Regions from separate parts of the Brevibacillus sp. HB1.4B genome, predicted to be linked through region 2. Evidence: predicted binding sites of a transcription regulator. Region 2 holds the regulator's gene; each other region holds the start of a gene.
What was found. Region 2 encodes Rex, which represses fermentation and respiration genes when NADH is low (regulators of the CRP and FNR family bind a similar motif). Its sites were predicted from a motif close to TTGTGAAATATTTCACAA; they were not measured.

Region 1 (7,365 bases), on a different contig from region 2:
ATGTGATGGGGGACGAGCGGAGGCTGTTTACGCATCAGACAGACCAACTGCTGACCGTTCTGAACAGGCAGCGGCATGACTGGTTGAACCACGTTCAGGTTCTGCTCGGCTATTTGCATTTGAACCGTACTGAACAAGGAGAGGCCCATTTGAAACGCATTGCACAGATGGCGATGCAGGAATCGATGGTTGCCCGATTGAATAGCTCCTTGTTGTCCGTCTTCTTCTTGACATTTAATGCACTGAACAATGAATTGCTTTTAGAAGTAGACGTGTGCAATCATGTGGATCTCACGCGAGTAGTTTTGAACGAGCAAGACTTGTTCCAGTTGGTGTCAGAGATATTATGCACAGTGAACGATCATGTAGATCAGAGCGGGTACGAAGCAGCCAGCATGCAGGTAAGCTTGCAAATGGATGAGCGTGGCGTTCATTTTCGTTTTGACCTGGCCGGTGTACTACGTGCATCCGGAATGGAAGAATTGGAAAAGCTGATACGTAAAAGCGAACAGAGTACGGTGGAGGTCACCGAGTGGATACATACGGAAGAAGAATGGGTCCTGAATTTGGTGATCCCATTCGCGGAATGAAAGAGGTGACACCATGTTTGTCGATCAGGTAAAAGTATATGTAAAAGGCGGGGACGGTGGTAGCGGAGCTGTCTCCTTTCGCCGGGAGAAATACGTACCGCTGGGTGGTCCAGCGGGTGGAGATGGCGGTCAAGGTGGAGATGTCGTGTTTGTCGTGGACGAAGGTCTGCGTACACTGGTAGATTTCCGCTATCAACGACATTTCAAAGCACCTCGCGGAGAGCATGGCCGCAACAAATCTCAGCACGGAGCTGGCGCGGAAGATATGGTCGTGCGCGTGCCACCGGGAACAACTGTCATTGATGATGATACTAAAGAAGTGATTGTCGATCTCGTGGAGCAGGGTCAACGTGCTGTGATCGCAAAAGGCGGACGTGGTGGACGAGGCAATATTCGTTTTGCCAACTCTTCGAATCCAGCCCCACACATCTCGGAGAACGGAGAACCAGGTCAAGAGCGTTACATTGTCATGGAGCTCAAGCTGATTGCAGATGTGGGCTTGGTTGGCTATCCGAGTGTAGGAAAATCCACCTTGCTGTCTAGTGTAACAGCGGCGAAGCCAAAAATTGCAGCGTACCACTTTACGACGCTGACACCGAATCTGGGTGTTGTGGACTTGGGCGAGCAGAGCTTCGTAATGGCTGACTTGCCAGGATTGATTGAAGGCGCGCATGAAGGTGTGGGTCTTGGTCACCAATTCCTGCGTCACGTAGAGCGTACGCGCTTGATCGTTCATGTGATTGACATGGCAGCGGTAGATGGACGCGATCCATACGAGGATTATTTGCAGATCAACCGAGAGCTGACTATGTATAACCTGAAGCTCGAAGATCGTCCGCAAATTGTAGTCGCGAACAAAATGGAACTGCCAGAAGCAGAGGAAAACCTGCGTATTTTCAAGGAAAAGGTTCCAGATGTGAAGGTGTACGAGATCTCTGCTGCAACCCGTCAAGGCGTACAAGAATTGATGTATGCAATCGGGGATGCCTTGGCGACGATTCCGGACAAGCCTGCGGTAGAGGAAGTTGCGGAAGTGGAAGAGCGCGTGGTGTTCCGAGCAGAAAAAGAACCAGAGGAATTCGAGATTACGCGTGATAACGAAGTATTTGTTGTCAGCGGTGAAAAGATCGAGAAGCTCGTACGCATGACCAATCTGACCAGCTATGATGCAGCCCAGCGTTTTGCAAGACAAATGCGCTTTATGGGTGTAGATGATGCTCTGCGCAAGCTGGGAGCAAAAGACGGGGATACCGTTCGGATCGGCAAATTAGAGTTTGACTTTGTGGAGTGACAAAAACCATGATTGATGTCCCATCACTGAACCCATTTTTGGGGGATAAACGACTCCAACGCGGTGCGATGCTACCGCTAATCATCTCCAAGCAGGTGAAGACACCTGTCCAAGTTATGGTTGAACATGCAAAGGGCAGTTATCTCGTAGTTTCCTACGAGATGAAGGCTGAAACGAAAGCAGAGCTTCTCGGATCAACTGTACGCATTCGTTGGGAAACGGATGCGGCAGTGAATACCATTGATTTGGAAGTAGTTTCAGAGCAAACGCTTTGGCCGATCAAGCTTTTAGGGATGATTCCGATTAGTATAGGGGTAGAAATTACACAAAAGCGCAAGCAGGATCCCATCTCCCCAGATCTCGGTATTTCTGTCCCTTACAAGGTGATGGGAGCTAGACCGATCGAAGAAAAAGGCGAGGCAGTGTTGCTGAAATTTTCTCCTACCCGTCTTGTTTTGGGAACGGACGGTTATGTGTCGAAGGGCGATTTTCTCCACTTGTCTTTCAAGATACCGAAGCAAGCGCAGGAGATCGTCATGATGGCGAAAATCGTGGAAAAAACGTTCCAAGACAAACAATCGATCATTGAATTAATCTTTACGGATATCAATGAAAAGCACCATGAACTCATCAAAGATTACTATAAAAAGCTCTCAACTACCGCTTCTTCCTAAGGAAGCGGTTTTTTTCCTTTGATGTTCCTGTGAAGAAGGTATATAGTAGAGTACATAGAGTTCTACATCGAGCCTGTTCACTTCATGATTTGTTGTGTACGCTTTCCTGAATAAATACTTGTGAAATCATTCACTTTTTATTATTCGAATCCGTTTTCTGCTTAACTTTGTGAAAAATGTTACAAGCAATTTTTTACCGGATTTTCAGGGAGAATAGCGGCCGTTACTCGTATGAACAGGCATCGAGAATAAAAGGCCTCTATTCCAAAGCAAAGGAGGACGTTTTTTTTATGTCTCAAACAACTACGCAACAAGCTCAAACTGCTGCTGAAGTAGCAAGCACTGCAACTCTGGCACCAGCGCAGCAACAAGATGTACTCGATCAGTTGATGAAACCAGAAATCCAAGAGTCACTTAACGTATTGGTGGCGAACCTGCCTAAATTGGCAGAACTGACAACTCTTTTGACCAAAACATATGATTTGGTACAAACAGTAGCAAATGATCATGTGTTGATCGACGACATCAAAGGCGGAATGGAAGAGTTCGTAAAACCGATCTCTGATAAAGCGAAAGGTATTGCGCAAGCAGCCATTGAAGCCAATGACCGTGTTCATGTTGAAGAGTCTACTATCGGTTTGTTCGGTATTCTCAAAATGCTCAAGGATCCGCAAGTACAAAAAACTTTGCGTTTCGCACAAGCATTCCTGGAAGTATCAGCAGAACGTCAACAACAAAAACGCTAGTATTTTTTATTATGGAATGTAAGACAAGGACGGAGGATTGGGCATGGCGAAGCATATTCTGATTCTAGGCGGCGGTTATGGCGGTTTGCTCAGCGCATTGACTGCACGTAAATACATGACGGCTGAAGAAGCGTCGATCACGGTGGTAAACCGTTTTCCTACTCACCAAATCATTACGGAACTGCACCGCTTGGCAGTAGGAAACCTGTCTGAACAAAACGTGGCGCTCCCTCTGGAAAGATTGCTGCGTGGCAAAGAGATTAACCTCGTAGTAGACACGGTAGAAAATATTGGTCTCGACTCCCAACGCGTTACACTGGGGAGTGGCGAGTCCATCAAATACGATGCTTTGGTGATTGCGCTGGGTAGTGAAACCGCATTCTTCGGAATCCCAGGTCTGCAAGAGTACAGCTTTACACTGAAGTCGGTAGAAGAAGCAAATCGTCTGCGAGCACACCTCGAAGAGCGCGTGATTGAATACAAGACGAGCAAAAATAAAGCAGATGCTACCTTCGTTGTAGGTGGTGGCGGTCTGACCGGTATCGAGCTGGTTGGGGAATTCGCTGATATGTTGCCAAATCTGTGCCACAAACACGGCGTAGACTTTGCAGACGTATCCATCTACTGCGTAGAAGCAGGTCCATCCATTTTGGCTGGTTTTGCTCCTGACCTGGTTGAACGTGCGAAAACGAGTTTGGAAAAACGCGGTGTTCAGTTCCTGACAGGCGTACCTGTAACGGAAATGAAAGAAACCACAGTTTGTCTGAAAGATGGCGGTACCATTGAAACCAAAACAATGGTATGGACAGGTGGCGTACAAGGAAATCGCGTAGTGGCTGAGTGCGGCGTGGAAGTAAACCGCGGACGTGCAACTGTTACAGAATTCCTGCAATCCACTTCTCACCCTGATGTATTCCTTGCAGGTGACAGTGCGGTCGTAATGGGGCCAGAAGGTCGTCCATTCCCTCCGACTGCGCAACTGGCATGGCAAATGGGCGAAGTAGTAGGTCACAATCTCTTCGCACACTTCAACGGCACCAAAATGGATACCTTCAAACCGGTATTCTCCGGTACATTGGGTAGCCTGGGCCGTAAAGACGCGATCGGAACAATCGGTGCAAGCCAACTGAAGCTGAAAGGTCTGCCTGCAACCTTGATGAAAGAAGCGAGTAACGTTCGCTACTTGACTCATATCAACGGTCTGTCCTCTTTGGCATACTAATCGAATCAGGAAAACCCGGGATCATGGTATCCCGGGTTTTTTGTGTTTGTTTATCCGTTTCCGCTTGGATCTTCAATCACGTTTGGGGATTGTGCCATCTTTTTGCCACGCATGTCATTGCCAAACTGTTCGAGACTGCTTGGCTTACCAGCTGGGTGATTGTTACGGCGCTCCGATTTATCTGACTTTCCACGTCCGGCCATTTGTCTTTCACCTCCTCCATACGATACGCATTATTGTGCGCGAAGAAGCTCCCCCTCATGTAATCAAAGTAAACCAAATGTGATCCGATGAAAAAAAGTGGCGGATAAGGATTGTCACATTCCATGCTTTCCGTTATAATGTCCTCTATGAAGAAACAACTGTTTTTCTCAGGAGGACACAACGCATGAAAAAGGAAGAAAAATTCTACTTGATTCGATCTGACATCCTGCCAGAATCGATTGCCAAAACGATTGAAGCCAAGAAGATGCTGGAATCCGGCGAAGTGGATACTGTGAACGAAGCGGTTGAACGGGTGGGATTGAGCCGCAGTGCTTTTTATAAGTACAAAGATGGCATTTTTCCGTTCAATTCGATGATGAGCGAAAAAATTATGACGTTTACGTTCTCTTTGGATCACATGTCAGGTTACTTGTCCAAAGTGCTCACATATGTAGCAGATCAAGGTGGAAACGTATTGACCATCAATCAGACGATACCACTTCAAGGGATTGCTACTATATCCATGTCAGTCGATATGGCTAATCTTCGCGTATCTAGCACGGAGTTTTTGGATAGCTTGCAGCTGATCCCGGGCGTTCGCAAAGCGATGATCGTCGGTAGAGGCTAAGCAAAAAAACAATCAAAGAAAAGGCAGGGGAGAGAGACATGGAGAAGCAGAGCATTAAATTGGGATTAATGGGTTTTGGAACAGTAGGGACTGGTGTAGTACGCATCATTCAAGCGCATCAGGAGGATTTGCAAAAGCAAACCGGCCTCAGTATTGAGGTTTCCCGTATTCTTGTTCAGGATGCGGAAAAATCTCGCAATATTTCATCCATGGAGGGCGCGCTGACCACAGATCCTGCTAGTCTTTTGGATGATCCAGAAATTGAAGTCATCGTAGAAGTAATTGGTGGCATTCACCCTGCAAAAGAGTACATTTTGGGTGCACTCGAACGAGGCAAGCACGTAGTAACAGCCAACAAGGATCTGATGGCGTTGCACGGAGCCGAAATTTTAGAGAAGGCGCAAGAAAAGGGCTGTGACGTTTTCTACGAGGCAAGCGTGGCTGGTGGAATACCAATTTTGCGTGCGCTAGTAGAGGGGTTTTCCTCAGACCGTATCGCGAAAATGATGGGGATTGTCAACGGGACGACCAATTACATCATGACCAAAATGAGTCAAGAGGGCGCAGAATATAGTGAGGTATTGAAAGAAGCGCAAGCACTGGGCTACGCGGAGCAGGACCCAACCTCCGATGTGGAGGGCTTTGATGCCGCCCGCAAAATGGCGATTCTGGCAACACTGGGCTTCCGTGTACCGATGAAGCTCGAAGATGTGGACGTAAAAGGGATCAGCTCCGTGAGCAAGGAAGATATCGCTTATGGCAAACAACTGGGCTACGAAATCAAGCTGCTCGGCCTGGCTCGTCGTGACGAAGAGGCGATTGAGGTAAGTGTGCAGCCGACTCTGGTTCCAAAATCCCATCCACTCGCTTCCGTAAATGGTGTCTTTAATGCCGTGTACGTACATGGGGAAGCGGTAGGAGAAACCATGTTTTACGGGCCGGGCGCAGGTGAAATGCCGACTGCTACCGCCGTTGTGTCTGACCTGGTCACTGTCGTCAAAAACAGAAAGCTAGGAGTGAATGGACGCGGAATGGTTGCTCCCTACAAAGAAAAAGTATTGAAAGAAGACAGCGAAAAATTCTCTAAATACTTCCTGCGCATCGTAGTTGCAGATAAACGCGGTGTTCTTGCTCAAATTACGCAGCTATTGGCAGACAAAAATATTTCCCTTGAGCAGGTCATCCAGCAACCGTTCAACAACGGACGTGAAGCGGAGATTATCATGATTACACACCTGTCCTCAAAAAGTGACATGGATGCGGTACTGGCTTACATGGAGCAGATGGATATCGTATCAACTGTGCAGAGCTGCTACCGTGTAGAAGGGGGAGACAAATAATGGCTTTTGATCGACAGTCTGGCATCTTGGCACGTTATCAGGAATTTCTCCCGATCACAGAAAAAACTCCGCTGGTCAGCTTGCATGAAGGAAACACACCCCTAATCCATGCTCCGAATCTTTCCAAACAATTGGGGGTGGAGCTGTACGTCAAGTACGAGGGGCTCAATCCGACTGGCTCTTTCAAAGATAGAGGCATGGTCATGGCTGTAGCCAAAGCGGTAGAAGAGGGAAGCAACACAATCATGTGCGCTTCGACGGGAAATACATCAGCAGCAGCAGCTGCGTATGCGGCACGCTCAGGATTGCGTTGCATCGTCCTGATCCCGAACGGCAATATCGCGTTAGGCAAGTTGGCTCAGGCTATCGCCTATGGTGCAGAAGTTATCGCGATTGACGGTAATTTTGATGAAGCGTTGGATATCGTTCGCGAAATCACAGCGAAAGAGCCGATTACACTGGTGAATTCCGTGAACCCTTACCGGATCGAGGGACAAAAGACCGCGGCGTTTGAAGTGTGCGATGCGCTGACGGACGCACCTGACATTTTGGCCATCCCAGTTGGCAACGCAGGAAACATTACAGCATATTGGAAAGGCTTCGAGGAATATTTCGCAGCCAAAAGATCGAGCCGCTTGCCTAAGATGTACGGTTTCCAGGCAGCGGGAGC
Region 2 (7,365 bases):
CTCGCTAAAACGTTCCCATGTCGATGCGACAGTGACCAAAGTGTTTGCTGACCAGCTCGAGGATGTCTTGGGCGAAAACGGGCACATGCAGGCGAAAATGTCGGGATATCAACGCCGGGATGCTCAGGAAGCGATGATGCATGCGGTCTATGAGGCCATGGAGGATGGTGCCCATTTATTGGTAGAGGCAGGGACAGGTACGGGAAAATCATTAGCCTATCTCTTACCGGGGATCATTTGGGCTCATCACAATCAGCAGCAGCTGGTGGTCAGTACCAATACCATTCAATTGCAGGAACAGTTATTCCATAAGGAAATCGCTACCTTGCAGGAGTCTCTGCCGTTTTCCTTTACAGCTTCGACGCTAAAAGGCAGAGGAAACTACTTGTGCTTGCGTAAATTTGAACAAGCTGTGGACGAGCCTGTAGAAGGAAGCAGCCAAGAAATGCGCTTGGTCAAAGGACAGATGCTGACGTGGCTCACGCAAACCGTAACCGGTGACGTGGAAGAGCTGAGCATGCCTCCGAGTGGCCAACTGCTGTGGCAACAGGTAAAAAGTGACACGAGCTCTTGTTTGAATCGGGCTTGTCCCTGGTTTAGTCGCTGTTACTATTTTCAGGCGAAGGAACGGGCTCGCGATGTCGATGTACTCATCGTCAATCACGCCCTTTTCATCAGCGACTTGCAAGCGGAAAATAGAATCCTCCCTCCGTATGAAGTTGCCATCGTCGACGAGGCCCATCATTTGGAGGATGCCGCGACACAGCATTTAGGCAAACAGTTTTCAACCACGCAGCTTCTTTTCTTGTTAGATCGTGCATCAGTTGAAGAGAGTGGGGCAATTTCCCGCTTCGCAGAAGAGCTGCAAAGCTGGATGCCTGCGGTTGAAGAAGATGTCGCCACAAAGCTTCTGGAGTTGAGAAAACAGTCCGCTGCCTTACGTGAGAAAGCGCAGCAATGGACACAGCTCTTGTATGCATGGGCATCAGACCGTGCGGAGGAGACGACGGACGCCGGACGTGAGACAGTACGTTATCGGGTCGAATCATTTGTAGGTAAGCACGAGAAGATACGTAAAGTAACCAAAAAGCTGATAGAAGGGATGACTGCATACGCAGCGGGCATCGAGCAGCTTTTGCGAACGACTCCGCAAGAGGAAAAGCCACCATTTGTCGTACGCAGTCTACTGACAGATTTATTCGGTCTCATCAAAGACTGGCAAAATGTTGTGGAGCTGCTTCACTTCTTTTTACTTGAGCAGGATGGCGAGTATGTATATTGGATGGAAGTAGAGTCCCGTACAGCTCGCAAGCAAGTTCATTTGTCAGCAGCACTCTTGAAGGTTGCCGACTCACTGGCAGAACCGCTTTTCGCGCAGAAGCGGAGTCTGATCTTGACATCAGCCACTCTGACGGTCAAAAACAGCTTCTCCTACATCAAAAGCCAGTTTGGTCTCGACCAACTGCCCGAGGAACGAGTGCGTACCTTGTCACTGCCATCGCCTTTTCATTATGAAGAGCAGGGATTACTGTTGATTCCATCTGATTTCCCCGCACCAGGCAAAGAGAGTGACCACACGTATTTGGAGGCGGTCATTCAAGGGTGTGTTGATGTGGTACTGGCTTCGAAAGGAAGGACGCTGATTCTATTCACCTCCCACTCGATGCTTCGACTTGTTTACCAAGCGATGAAGGAACGGCTTGCGGATGCTCCAGAACCATATACGCTATTCGGTCACGGAATCGATAGCAATAATCGGAGCAAGCTGGTTCGTTTGTTTCGAAGCATGGAGAGAAGTGTCCTGCTTGGGACGAGCAGCTTCTGGGAAGGTGTCGATATCCAGGGGGAATGGCTGAGCAGTTTAGTCATTGTTCGCCTCCCGTTTGCTCCACCCAATCATCCTGTGTATCAAGGAAGGGCCGAGCTTTTGAAGACAGAAGGAAAAAACGCTTTTATGTCCTTGTCTCTTCCACAAGCCGTTCTGCAATTTAAACAAGGGGTGGGTCGATTAATTCGCCACCACTTGGATCGTGGGGTCGTGATCGTTCTTGACACGCGTGTGGTTGAGTCGAGATATGGACGCTCATTCCTTCAATCTTTGCCGCCATTTCAGATCGAAAGCGGTCCATGGCCAACGCTTCGAGAACGTATAGAGCCATTCCTTAGTATGCAATCCCTGTCAGATTCATAAAATGAAGCAATAGTCTCATAGGGATTAAGGTGATAAAATAAATGTTATGGAAAAAAGAGTGGCGTTGGTGGATTGTAGTTCTTAGTGCGATTTTCCTTTGCGCATGCTCGATTGATAGCCATTTGTATTTGCAAGAAGCAGCAGTGAAGATAGATGACCCGTTTGAAACAGAGACAGAGCAGGAATTTTCGGGTCTCATTATCACCTACTTGGCACTTCCGCATGGTGAGAGTACACTTTTGAGAATGCCAGGCGGCAAAACGATGCTGATTGATACGGGTACGGCAGATGATTGGCCCGTTCTCTCGGCACGCTTGGCAGAGCTCAAGATCACACGGCTCGACTATGTCGTGTTGACGAACGACCAGCCTGAGCATATGGGAGGCTACGCTTCATTGAGCCAGCAAGTGCTTGTAGATGCCGTCATTTTGCCCAAACTGATCGCATCATCGCTTCGCCATGTCGCGCTGCTTCGCTCCAACCAAAAACAGATGGAAGCAGAGCAAGGACAAGTACTCACTCTTGACCAAGAAATCTCCATGGAAGTTTTGCTCCCGGATGAACCGTTATTTTTATCGCCTCAGAACAATTCTCTCGTTTTTCGATTGACGCACGGTCAATTGCGATTTTTATTTATGAGCGCCGTGAATGAAAAAGCAGAAGAGCGACTGTTGGAACGGAAAAATGACAGACTGAAGGCGGAAGTGCTAAAGGTAGCAGGTCAGGGGAGCAATCAAGGCTCTTCGCAACCGTTTCTGACGCAAGTCGATCCACAGGTCGCCATTATTCAGACAGGCCGATCACGGGATCAAATGAAAGACGGTCAGACGGAAGTCATGGAGCGCTTGGGTGAGTCATGGGCCGAGACATACGTTACCAGCGACGACGGTTCCATTACCATTTTATCGAATGGAAAAGAATATCGGATTTTGAAGCAAAAGAATTAGGGGGGAAGACCGAACGTGGCAAAACACGAAAAGATTTCAGAAGCGGTCGTCCGTCGTTTGCCGATTTATCTGCGTTACCTCAGTTATTTGCAGCAAGTTGAGGTGACCACCGTTTCCTCCCAACAGATGGGCAAGAATCTTGATGTGAATCCTGCCCAAATCAGAAAGGATCTTGCAGCTTTTGGTGATTTTGGAAAAAAGGGAATCGGCTATGATGTCGATTATCTGGTGGAAAAAATCCGTGAAATTCTGAAGCTAACGGATGAAATCCGTGTCGCTTTGGTCGGAGCTGGGCATTTGGGCCATGCCATTAGTAACTACAACGCTTATTTGAAAGATAACATGCGGATTGCGGCCATCTTTGACAATAATCCAGAGAAGCAGGGCAAAAAAGTCGCAGGTATACCCATTCAGCCTTTATCAGAGCTGGAAGAAACAGTCGTCGACAAGCAAATCAAGCTGGCGATTATTACGGTACCGGCACCTGCAGCGCAATCCGTATGTGATCAGTTGACTCAAGCGGGTATCAGGGGGATCTTGAATTTTGCCCCTACGACGATTCGCGCAGGAAAAGATGTTCGCATTCACTATGCGGATGTGACGTCCAACCTGCAAAGCTTGGCCTACTATTTGACGTAAGAATGGAGTGTATACTATGAAAAAGACGATCCTCATTCACGCAACAGTCATTACCGTTAACGATACGAATGAAGTCATTTACGATGGTGCCGTAGCATTCGAAGGCAACAAGATTACGTATGTGGGCCCAACTCCTGAGGACCTGTCGGAAGCGGGATACGATGAAGTCATCGATCAAAAAGGTGATTACATACTGCCTGGCTTAATCAACACGCATGGACATGCTGGTATGTCCCTCCTACGCGGTTATGCAGATGATTTGCCGCTGCAACAATGGCTTGAAGACAAAATGTGGCCATTGGAGGCGCAATTCACGGGAGACACAGTAAAATGGGGTACCCAGCTGTCGCTTATCGAGATGATTCGTACCGGTACCACTACGTTTGTGGATATGTATGATCATATGGATGTCGTGGCGAAGGAAGTCGATACTGCTGGAATGCGTGCTCGCCTTTGCAGAGGGATGATTGGTCTGTGCTCCGAAGAAGAACGTCAAACAAAGCTGAAAGACGCGACTCTTTTTGCAAAAGAATGGCATAATCAGGCAGACGGGCGTATTACCGTCATGATGGCACCGCATGCGCCGTACACGTGCTCGCCAGAATTTATTACCCAAATTATCGAAAAAGCCGATGAGCTTTCCTTGCCGCTTCATATTCATATGTCTGAAACTGCTTGGGAAGTCGGTCAAAACGAGAAGGACTACGGGCTTCGTCCAGTTGCGCATTTGGAAAAGCTGGGAATGTTCAATCGTCCAACACTCGTCGCGCATGCTGTTCACCTGACGGATGAAGAAATCGACATTTTGGCAAAATACAACGTAAGAGTTTCTCATAACGTAGTGAGCAACCTAAAACTGGCTAGTGGTGTTGCGCCAGTTCCTAAAATGTTGGCAAAAGGTGTAAGCGTGTCCCTGGGTACCGACAGCTCTGCAAGCAACAACAATTTGAATTTGTTTGAGGAATTGAAACTCGCTGCGATCCTACACAAAGGTGTGAACAACGATCCAGTAGCGGTTCCAGCAGAGGAAGCACTTCGCATGGCTACTCGTTATGGTGCAGAAGGGGTATTCCAAGAGGAAACACTCGGAAGCATTGAAGTAGGCAAGCAAGCTGACTTGATCGTGCTGGATAGCCACCAAGCCCATTTCCACCCGGCACACCAACCGGTTTCACACGTGGTGTACGCAGCAAATGGACGCGATGTGAAAGATACGATTGTAGCGGGTAAATTCTTGATGCGTAATCATAAGCTGTTGACCATCGATGAGGAGCGCGCGATTTATGAAGCAAACCGCGTATTCCAAACGTTAAAACGGTAAAAGGCTCCTGTCAGGTGGGGGACAGGAGTAAGGCAGTGTAGGTGTAGGTAGGGGAATTGGATACTACGACGTTCCGTTGTTCATTTTTGCCACAGCTTTTGTCAGGAGATGATGGCGAAAATGAAGAGTGGGTGTGTGCGACCATTGACGCAAGGGAGACGACAATCCTGCCCAGGAGACGCGGTATTCCTGTAACAGAAACCCAAGTATGTCAGGAGATGTGGTTTGTTGCGAAGATGTCACGCGCTCACCTCCTCGGGGTGTATATGTAGTATGACCGCCCGACCCTAAGGTATGATTAGCAACTTTTCCGTGTCGTTCTAAAACCTTCCCGTATAGCATAGGCTAAAGACAAAAATGGGACAGGGGGGACGACATGTACATCCGGCCCAAAATGCTGTGGTGGCTCATTCCTATCCTACTCGGTCTATTTCTCCTTGGGATTGTATTGGGGACAGTAAGTCGATCAGCCAATACAGACAGCACTGATACTGCGGCTGCGGTCAGACAAACAGCAGGAACAGAGCAGACAGCGACGACGGTAGCGGAGCTTTTGGAGCAGATCACGAAGGACGAGGAACGCTCATTTCTGGTATACATGCAGGATCAGACCTTGCATGGGCGATATCAAAATGAGCAATTTCAGCTCACAGGAGAAATCGGTGGCCACCAGCTTGAAATAGCCAGAAAAGATGGGCAACCAGTATCGGTGCGAATTGATGGCCAGATACAGGATCATGCCGCACTGCCGTATGCGATGTTCACCCCGCATGAGCACGCAGTATTGCTCAAGGGAGTTTTGCAATCGGTTAGTCCTGAACGCCTTGAAGATACTGCAGGGCAAGGATGGAGTGGATATCGGATAGCGGTTCCACCAGAGGAAGTCTCTTCGTTATTATCGATGTGGTTAGGTCCATCCTTCCCTATTCAGGATTTGTCTTCGAACGTAACAGAGGGAATGAAAGTCAATTACCAACTATGGTACGAGTCAACTACGGGGCAGCTTCGCCAACTGGAGCTGGATTTGCAAATGCAAACGGCAGTTGGAGTGAAGAGAGACCAGCTTCGATTCCGATTGTAATGTCAGCCACGTAAAGGAGTTACTTTGCTGTGTTAGTACGAATTATCCTATCAATCGTAGCCGTCATTTTACTTACGGGAGCTGGGTTCGCCTATCACCTGACGGCTTCTGTAGCAGGAGAGCGTAATCAATTTGAGGAAACCGTTCGTCAGTGGGTCCAGGATCGCACGACAATCACGGAGATTGAATCCATTGATGAATATCGAGGCAAGGAGAGCTACGCTGTCGTCATTGGGAAAAATAAGGCGGGTACACAGGTTGTAGCATGGATGACCGATCAGAAAGTTAGTTTCGATCGAATGGATCTAGCTGTTCCTAAAAAGAATGTAGAAGAGGCGGTTTACAAGTCATTCCCGCAATCGGAGATCACTCATTTGGTTCCTGGTCTCGAAAACGATAAGAAATTTTGGGAAGTCACTGTCAAAGACAAAGACGGTCGTTTTCACTATATTCACTATGATCTATTCACAGGTGCTTTGTTAACCTCATACGTGCTCGCGCCAACCTAATACGCTTGCTTGACGACAGGCCTTTTCCTTATGGGAGAAGGCCTGTTTGGCATTCCATCCAACATCTGTATAAGAAATTGATATACTCATATGATATACTGGGGACGTTGCAGAGAGAGAAAACGAGAACGATATTTATGGGGGGAGTAGCCGTGCAGTTGAAAAAGAGCGCAATTGGATTATCTTTGGTGGCAACCTTGGCACTCCTGTTCGGAGGATGGTTCTTGTATCAAAAGATGGAGATTGAGGAGCCAATCCGTGCAGAAATTGGACAAATGCAGTCCGCCACATTGGGTAATTTGGAGATCAGCAAAGATAAAATTCAAATAGATGTAACTGTTACAAAGCCTGACACGTTTCCAGCAGAATATCGCAATTTGCTAAAGGAAACACAAAAGATCGCAGGGGAAAAAGAAGTGGTCATTGACATAGACAATCAGTCGACAGCGATGAATGATATATGGCAGAGCGGTCAATTTGTGTTTACAGAAGCAGTGGAACTGCATGAATATAGCCGCATTCCAGCCCTCGTGGAACAATGGAAAAAGGGGAATCAGCTGGACGAAGCATCTGCATTAATGGATGACGAGAACATTTATGTTTACTTGAAAAAAGGAACGGCGGATTTCTACACCATCATCCCCCGTTCCATTGAAAAAGAGGTGACGGCACGTGCG
Region 3 (7,365 bases), on a different contig from region 2:
AAAGACTCACTAGATGCTTCAGCAAAACGGCCAGCGACTTTCTTTTGCAGCCAAACGATGGTATGACGAGCAGCTATCGTGACCAAAAACAGTGCAAGCGGCTGATACGCCATCTGAACCGCTTGACCTTCAAACAAGATCGCGATCGACTTCGCCAAAAGCAGTGCCTGACCGATAATCGCCGCACTTTGTAGGAGGGAAAGACCGGCTAGCAGCAGCATAACCGGTCGGATTCCTTGTAATCGGAACAATTCCTTGTCCATTAGTACTCCAAATGATCCTTTTCAGTGACTCGCTTGTGGAAAACGAAGTAGCTCCAAGCCTGATAGGCTAGCACAAACGGTAAAAGCACTGCTGCAACAATGGTCATTGCTTTTAACGTGTATGGACTCGAAGCTGCATTATAGAGGGTCAAATCAAACGCGCTATCAATCGTGCTGACCATCACCCGTGGGAACAAACCGATAAACATCGAGACGAACGTCAACAGGATCATCGTACCTGTCATCCCGAAAGCCCATCCTTCCCTGCCTTGTCTCAGGTAGTAACGAGCCAGTACAAAAGCGATAACACCCAAGAGTACAGCTGCTGTCAACAAAACACCCTGGCGCTCAAACAGATCGGTTACCATGAATGTCCACCCTACAAGCACCACCATGAGAACCGCTTGCATCGGCAACAGCTTTGCCGCCAGTACACGTGATTTTTCACGCAACTCGCCTACCGTGCGCAGCGAGATGAAGTTCAGGCCGTGCAGCAAGCATAGTCCTGTAACGGTCACTCCTGCCCACAACGAGTAACCATTCACAATGTCAGAGAAGCCCGCAGTCATTTCCATATTCTGATCAATCGGCACACCTTTCACCAGGCTGGCAAAGATCATACCGAACAACATCGGCGGTACAAAGCTTCCAATCAGAATCGCTGCGTCCCACGTCTTTTTCCAAGCCTCACCTTTCCCTTTGCCTCTAAATTCAAATGCTACCCCGCGTCCAATCAACGCAAGCAGAATCAGCGTAAGCACGAGATAATACCCGCTAAACATCGTGGAATACCACTCCGGAAACGCTGCGAACATCGCACCAGCAGCTGTAATCAGCCAAACTTCATTGGCATCCCAGAACGGGCCAATCGTATTGATCAAAACCCGGGTTTGCAAATCATTTCGTGATAGCAGGCGCGTCGCCATACCTACACCAAAGTCGAAGCCTTCGAGAAAGAAAAATCCGGTAAATAGAACGGCAATGAGCAGGAACCACAGTTCATTAAGCTCCATAACGTTCACTCCTTACACGATCAAATGGATCCTGAAGCTGTAAATCCTCTACTTCCTCATGACTATCCATATCCGGTCCTTTTTTCGCCACACGAGCAAACAGATAAGCCAAGAGGCAAAGCAGGATTAGATAAATTGTCGTGAAGGCGATAAGAGAGAACCATACCGCTCCTGTACTAATGCTTGGCGAAACCGAATCTTCAACACGCAGTAGCCCGAATACCGTCCAGGGCTGACGACCTACCTCCGTCATGATCCACCCAGCTGAGTTTGCGATGAATGGTAGTGAAATACCCGCAACCATCAACTGCATGAACCGCTTGTTTGGCTGTTCCAGCTTTTTGCGGAAAGTGAGATATGCCCCGTATAAAGCCAGCAAAATCATTGCACTACCGCCCGCTACCATGATGCGGAAGCTCCAGAAAGTCGTCCGAACTGGTGGAATGTAGTTTCCTGGACCGTAGGTTTTCTCATACTCTGCCTGCAATTCCAACATGCCCGGTACAGAACCTGAAAGTGAGTTGTACGTCAGGACGCTAAGCAAGTAAGGAATTTTTATTTCAAAACCGTTTTCTTGTTTTTCTGGATCAATCGTTGCAAAAACCGTCCAAGGAGCTGGGTCTGAGCTTGTTTCCCACAGCCCTTCACTCGCTGCCATTTTCATCGGTTGGGTAGCAACCAAATACTGTGCCTGACCATGACCGAATTGAGCAATAGCAAGTGAGGAGATCAATGCTACCACGATCGAAATTTTGAAAGATTGCACAAAGAATGTAACGTCTTGTTTTTTCAACAGCTTCCAAGCACTGATACCTGCTACCAAGAAGGCACCTGTCGCAAATGCCGCAAAAATGGTATGCGGGAATTCATATAGTAATTGTCCATTGGTAAGGAGCGCGAAGAAATCGACCATCTCTGCACGTCCGTTATTGATAGCGAAGCCGACTGGCTGCTGCATGAACGAGTTGGCTGCCAGAATCCACAGAGCCGAAAGAATCGTTCCGATGGATACGAGCCAAATACATGCGAGATGCACACCTTTGGACAAACGATCCCAACCAAACACCCATAGTCCAATAAAAGTCGATTCGAGGAAGAATGCTAAGAGGGCCTCAATCGCTAGCGGTGTCCCAAATACATCACCGACGAATCGTGAGAAATCAGACCAGTTCATCCCAAATTGGAACTCCTGCATAATCCCTGTCACGATCCCGACAGCAAAATTTATGAGCAAAAAGGTTCCCCAAAACTTGGCCATTTTTTTGTACAAGTCATTCTTTTTTACCACATACATCGTTTCCATAATGGCTACTAATAATGACAGCCCGATGGAAATCGGCACAAAAACAAAGTGAAAGATAGTTGTTATCGCAAATTGAAGTCGTCCCAAATCCACTATATCCATGTACAAGATCCCTTTCTATTCGCGCTTTGGCCTTTATGTACCGGAATTATACCAGTGGGGAAACCAGCATTTATGGCGACTTTGTGAAAAAAATCACAAATATATGTGAAAAAATTCACAATTGATTCTCTCTCTTGTAACCCCCTTTTCGCATTCATCTTCGTGAGAGAGTTCTTTGTTTTGTTTTACCCTGTATATTTCCGGTCATGTATAATTGTAGCAGGACTTTTGACCCTAGAGGGTGTCCGATTCGTTACATGATTTTTAACAGTCTGTGACTGTTTCGGATTTTCCCTTGATTTGAGCTAGACTTATGCGCCTCTACTTATTTCATTAAATGTGTAATTTATTCATTTTCTTTTAAAATATCTCAACAGTTATCGTACGTAGAAAAAATGGACCCTTTTACGGGCCCATCTTTCCCCTATTCAGTTAACAAAGCACCAAGAGAAATTGTGCTAACAACCGCTTATTTTTGGGCGGATTTCGTTGACAAGGATTCGATTATGTTGCCGATGGTCGCAGCATCAAAGCCCTTCTCTGCCATCTGGTACAACTCGTACGTGAATCCTTCATGCTCCCAAATCACGATTCCGTTGGCGAAAAACACCTTTTTCCCGGCAATGGTTTCGATCTTGACACCCTCTGTCGTGCTGATGCCATTTTCGCCACCGTTTGAAATCATCAAGGAAATAAACTCCTTCTCTTTTTCATACTGAATTTCTACCATACCCTCGCCATGAACGACCGTGTTTTTATAGGAATAATGCTCTGACAACCATGTCGGTGAGGGAAAGTCCATTTTGCTGGCTTCACGTGCTTCTTCCAATGTCATCTGTGGGGGGGCCTTACGTTCTGTCGGTATCTCGATTCCTTGGGTATTGGACTGGGCAGCAGGCAGCTCTTTATCGTATTGGGTAATTTCCATGTTCCCAACCTGAAAGCGTGCCAGGATCGTCTGGAGCATTCCTTGGGCAAATGATGTAGTCGAGAATGCACCTAAAAGGCAAACAACAGCAACAGCACTAACTGTGGCAGCTTTCCATTTATTCGTTTTCATATAGATCCCGTCCTTTTTGTTATCATTTGGTTGTATGTTTCCTGATTCCAATTTGAATTTCAGCCGATTGTATATGTTGGCTTTTGGAGTGGTGTCATCCAGCTCCAGATCAGTAAGCAAGTCGGTGAGTTCACGAAAATCGTCTAGATCATGCTTACTCTTCATAGTGGAAGCCCCCTCTTTGCAATTCTTTTTGTAGCTTTTTTAGACATCTGTAGAGCACGACGCCGATATTTGAACCGCTGACACCAAGCAGGTCTGCGATTTCCGCGTTTTTTAGTCCAGCCGCATATTTCATGGCGATGATATTGCGTTCTTTGTCACTCAGCTTTGCCAGTGCTTGAAATAACGCTTGATGATTGTCGCCCTTGATCACAATTTCTTCCGGAGATGACTTCGGCAGGACCATATCCAAAATAGAATCCAGTGAAAAACTCATTCTTTTTTTCTGTGAGCGGAAGTAATCTGTCACTGCGTTTCTGGCGATTGCAAACAACCAGACTTCAAAGTTTGATTTAGCAGGTGAATAACTGCTGTATTTAGAAATAACAACTTCAAACACATGGCTACATATTTCTTCGGCTGCATAGTGATTGTTGATCCGATAGCAAATATATTTGTAGACGCGCTTGTAATACGCACCGTAAATTTGGGCAAACGTTTCGGTCGACATGCTTTCTGTTTGCCTATCGTTTTCTTCGTTTTGACAAATGCCTGTGTTCACTTGAGCGATCTCCAACTACTTCCCCTCCCTTCTACATGAAATGAACAAATTGCGCAATTTGTTTGGTTGTGAGACTCACGCTAGTTAATACGGAAAAAGCTGAAATGTATTAACAATATTTTTCTAAGATCGGAGGAAATGACATGTGGATTCTTTTCCCTCACATGCGTAAAGAGGTGCACACTAAAAGAGTTGAGCTTGGGGTGATCGGATATTTCATGGAAGGTCCGAAAAGGGTAGCGGTAGTCGAAGTAATCGAAATCGATGGGTTGCATTCAAATCCAAACTTGTAAAAATGCATCTGGACTTGGAGGTAATCAAATGACTGGATTCCCAGAAATCGCCAGCGCCTTGTTTTTCTTCAATTAATCGGCCAATTCTAGTTCCCTCCCTTTACTAGCAAAAAGCAGGTTGTCAGCGAATGACATCCTGCTTTTTACATCTTCATGCTTTGGATATATCCCAGTGCGGTGGACGCGTGAACGAAGGTGGCAACTTGGTGCTTGCATCGCCCTTCGCCCCGTTGAGCTGAACCTGCGTGAGAAACAACGTCTCCGTCAAGTTCGCTCCGCTCACATCTGTATCGCGGAAATCTGCACCAATGAGATCAGCTCCCCGCAAATCTGCTCCTCTCAGATCAGCAGCAATCAAATAAGCGCCTCGCAAATGGGCTCCTCGTAAATCAGCGCCTTTGAGCTTGGCACCGATGAGATCAGCGCCTCGGCCATAGGTTTTTCCTTGCTTACCCGCTTTGTATTTGGTAACCGCGTCCTTACGTACCAATTCACTTGTCTGCAATAATAGTTCGTTAACTTTTGCTCGTTGAAAAGCGATGTCCAGCTTCAGGATGTCCTCAGGACTGTGATCCGTCAGGCGCTGTGTCTCCTCCAACGCTTCCTTCAATGCAGGATGGAGTGACTGGGCAGCTTGCTTGGTCAACGCCTCCGTTATATACCAGAGTAGCTCATGCAGCTGCCACATGATCGGAAATACTTCGTACATTTGCTTCGCTGAACCGGGTTCTTTACGCCAATCTTGGCCGCTATAAGTGACTTGAGACACCTTTTGACCAGCTCCAAAACAATCGTAGACAGTACAACCGCGAAAGCCTATCTTCCTCAGCTTTGTGTGAACACCACACCGGAAGTCTGCCTGTAAGTTACTACAGGGCTTGCCTGCGTCTTTATTGATAGCAAAGTCAGAGGAAGCAGCAAAAGGCAATGCCACACAGCACAAGCCAAAGCAGCTTTCACAGTCACCTTGAAGATGACCCCTACTGTTATCGTCAGTCGCGTGTATGTGTTCTTGATGCGTAGCCATAAAATTATCCTCCTGGAAAAAAACACGATTCTCTCGCTCCTGGCGAAAAGAATCGTGCTAATTTTAGTTAAATGCGATTTGAGATTCGATCAGGTAATTCCCGAAGACTTCAGCAAAGGCTTCTGCTGTATTATAGCCTTCTTCCAAGGTGTTGTTCGTACCACCGAATTCCAAAAGCAGGGCTCCCTCTGAAATGGACTGATTGTACACCCCGTTCCCTTGATTTGAACCTTTCAGGATAATCCCTCGCGACAAACCGGGATAAGAAGCTTCCAGACGGGCGTTCAGCTCTTCCGCCAGCTTTTTGTTCGCCAGATGGTTCGGATTCGCTGTTCCAATTACAAACAGCATCCGGGAATAGGTTTTGCCATTAATCGTGATCGCTACCTTGCTGCGTGGCTCATCACTATCCCGATGAATATCGAAAATGTACTGCAAGTGCGGACTGGTTGCAGCCGCAGCCGCTACCGCCTTGTATGACTCGGAATAAGACATCGAGTAGCTTTTATTTTGTTCCCTCAATCTCTGAGCGAAATCGTCCTGGCTCGCCATTGCCGAAATGCCTCTTGCTTGCAACAGCTCTCCCAGCCTTTTTCCAACTAGCGTGATGTTGATCTCAGGATCATCTACCGAGCTCCCTTGTTGGTTCCGTGCAACATTTCGCCAAGACTCACGGTTATGGGTGTGATAGATATACACTTTCTCGTTTCCAATCATCCCATTGTTGTACTCGTACGTTGCTCCTGTCGGTGGCAGAGTACCGGCTGGTTGAATCTTCTCTACGATCCACCCCGCGATATAGGCGGTCGAATTGTCTGCCAGCCTGATGATGTACCAGTCTCCTACTGTTTGCACAACCGGGAATACTTGTCCGGGTTGAACGGTTCCGATGATTGCATGATCGGTTGAGGGGCCGTTGCGGATGTTAGAATCCGGATTTTTGACGCGAATCTGTAGTTCTTGTACAGAGGGAGGCGTTGTTGCTGGCAAAGTCGCTGGTGCCCCCGGTGTTGGATTCGGCAGTGGCTGTACTGCCCCAGTCTGATCCATTGGTTTGAAGATATAGGCATAGGTCCCGTTAAAGTTAATGGTGTACCAACCATTTGCATATCCGTAATGATTGATTGTCATCCCTCCATGGATTTCACCAATGACGGTACCAAGAATATCTGGCTGCGCATAAACTTCATAGCCTTCCGTCAATACGATTGTCCCTTGTTCGAATCCACTTCCTGTATTGGATGGGAGTACTGGAGGGGGCGGGGGCGGTGCTGGAATTGTTGTCGGATCTGGGATTTGTGCTGGTACCTGGGGTGGTTTTGACGCTGGTGCCGTTGTCTCCGTCAAGTAACTGGCTTTCACCCAGCCGTTCTTTTGATCAGACAGCTTAATTTGTGCCCATTCCCCTTGCTTTCTCATTTGCAAAAACACACCGTTTTTGTCGAGGATCTGCAAAATTTGTGCAGTGGCATTTGGTTCTGCCCGAACATTCAGCATGTCCACATTGCTTTTGACATATTTAATCTGTGGAACTTCTATCATCTTCACATACTTATTATTGACCCATCCGGTATTGCCGT

Region 1: a site for Rex is predicted at 2,674-2,691, ahead of HP398_RS09530 (helical membrane plugin domain-containing protein). Genes of this name have one in related genera too.
Region 3: a site for Rex is predicted at 2,785-2,802, ahead of HP398_RS15620 (cytochrome ubiquinol oxidase subunit I). Genes of this name have one in related genera too.

The regions. Positions count from the first base shown of each region.
Region 1 is NZ_JABSUT010000003.1:343,102-350,466, forward strand. It holds gene HP398_RS09515 (Spo0B C-terminal domain-containing protein) at 6-590, shown strand; gene obgE (GTPase ObgE) at 604-1,881, shown strand; gene HP398_RS09525 (PilZ domain-containing protein) at 1,890-2,555, shown strand; gene HP398_RS09530 (helical membrane plugin domain-containing protein) at 2,846-3,301, shown strand; gene HP398_RS09535 (NAD(P)/FAD-dependent oxidoreductase) at 3,345-4,523, shown strand; gene HP398_RS09540 (hypothetical protein) at 4,574-4,726, opposite strand; gene HP398_RS09545 (ACT domain-containing protein) at 4,912-5,355, shown strand; gene HP398_RS09550 (homoserine dehydrogenase) at 5,394-6,695, shown strand; gene thrC (threonine synthase) at 6,695-7,365, shown strand, end outside.
Region 2 is NZ_JABSUT010000001.1:269,307-276,671, forward strand. It holds gene dinG (ATP-dependent DNA helicase DinG) at 1-2,191, shown strand, start outside; gene HP398_RS01480 (ComEC/Rec2 family competence protein) at 2,233-3,138, shown strand; gene HP398_RS01485 (redox-sensing transcriptional repressor Rex) at 3,154-3,777, shown strand; gene HP398_RS01490 (amidohydrolase) at 3,794-5,098, shown strand; gene HP398_RS01495 (hypothetical protein) at 5,162-5,341, opposite strand; gene HP398_RS01500 (hypothetical protein) at 5,475-6,179, shown strand; gene HP398_RS01505 (cell wall elongation regulator TseB-like domain-containing protein) at 6,209-6,688, shown strand; gene HP398_RS01510 (hypothetical protein) at 6,841-7,365, shown strand, end outside; gene HP398_RS01515 (AAA family ATPase) at 7,361-7,365, shown strand, end outside.
Region 3 is NZ_JABSUT010000005.1:466,951-474,315, reverse strand. It holds gene cydD (thiol reductant ABC exporter subunit CydD) at 1-263, opposite strand, end outside; gene cydB (cytochrome d ubiquinol oxidase subunit II) at 263-1,276, opposite strand; gene HP398_RS15620 (cytochrome ubiquinol oxidase subunit I) at 1,266-2,681, opposite strand; gene HP398_RS15615 (hypothetical protein) at 3,151-3,906, opposite strand; gene HP398_RS15610 (sigma-70 family RNA polymerase sigma factor) at 3,896-4,480, opposite strand; gene HP398_RS15605 (pentapeptide repeat-containing protein) at 4,910-5,785, opposite strand; gene spoIIP (stage II sporulation protein P) at 5,849-7,365, opposite strand, start outside.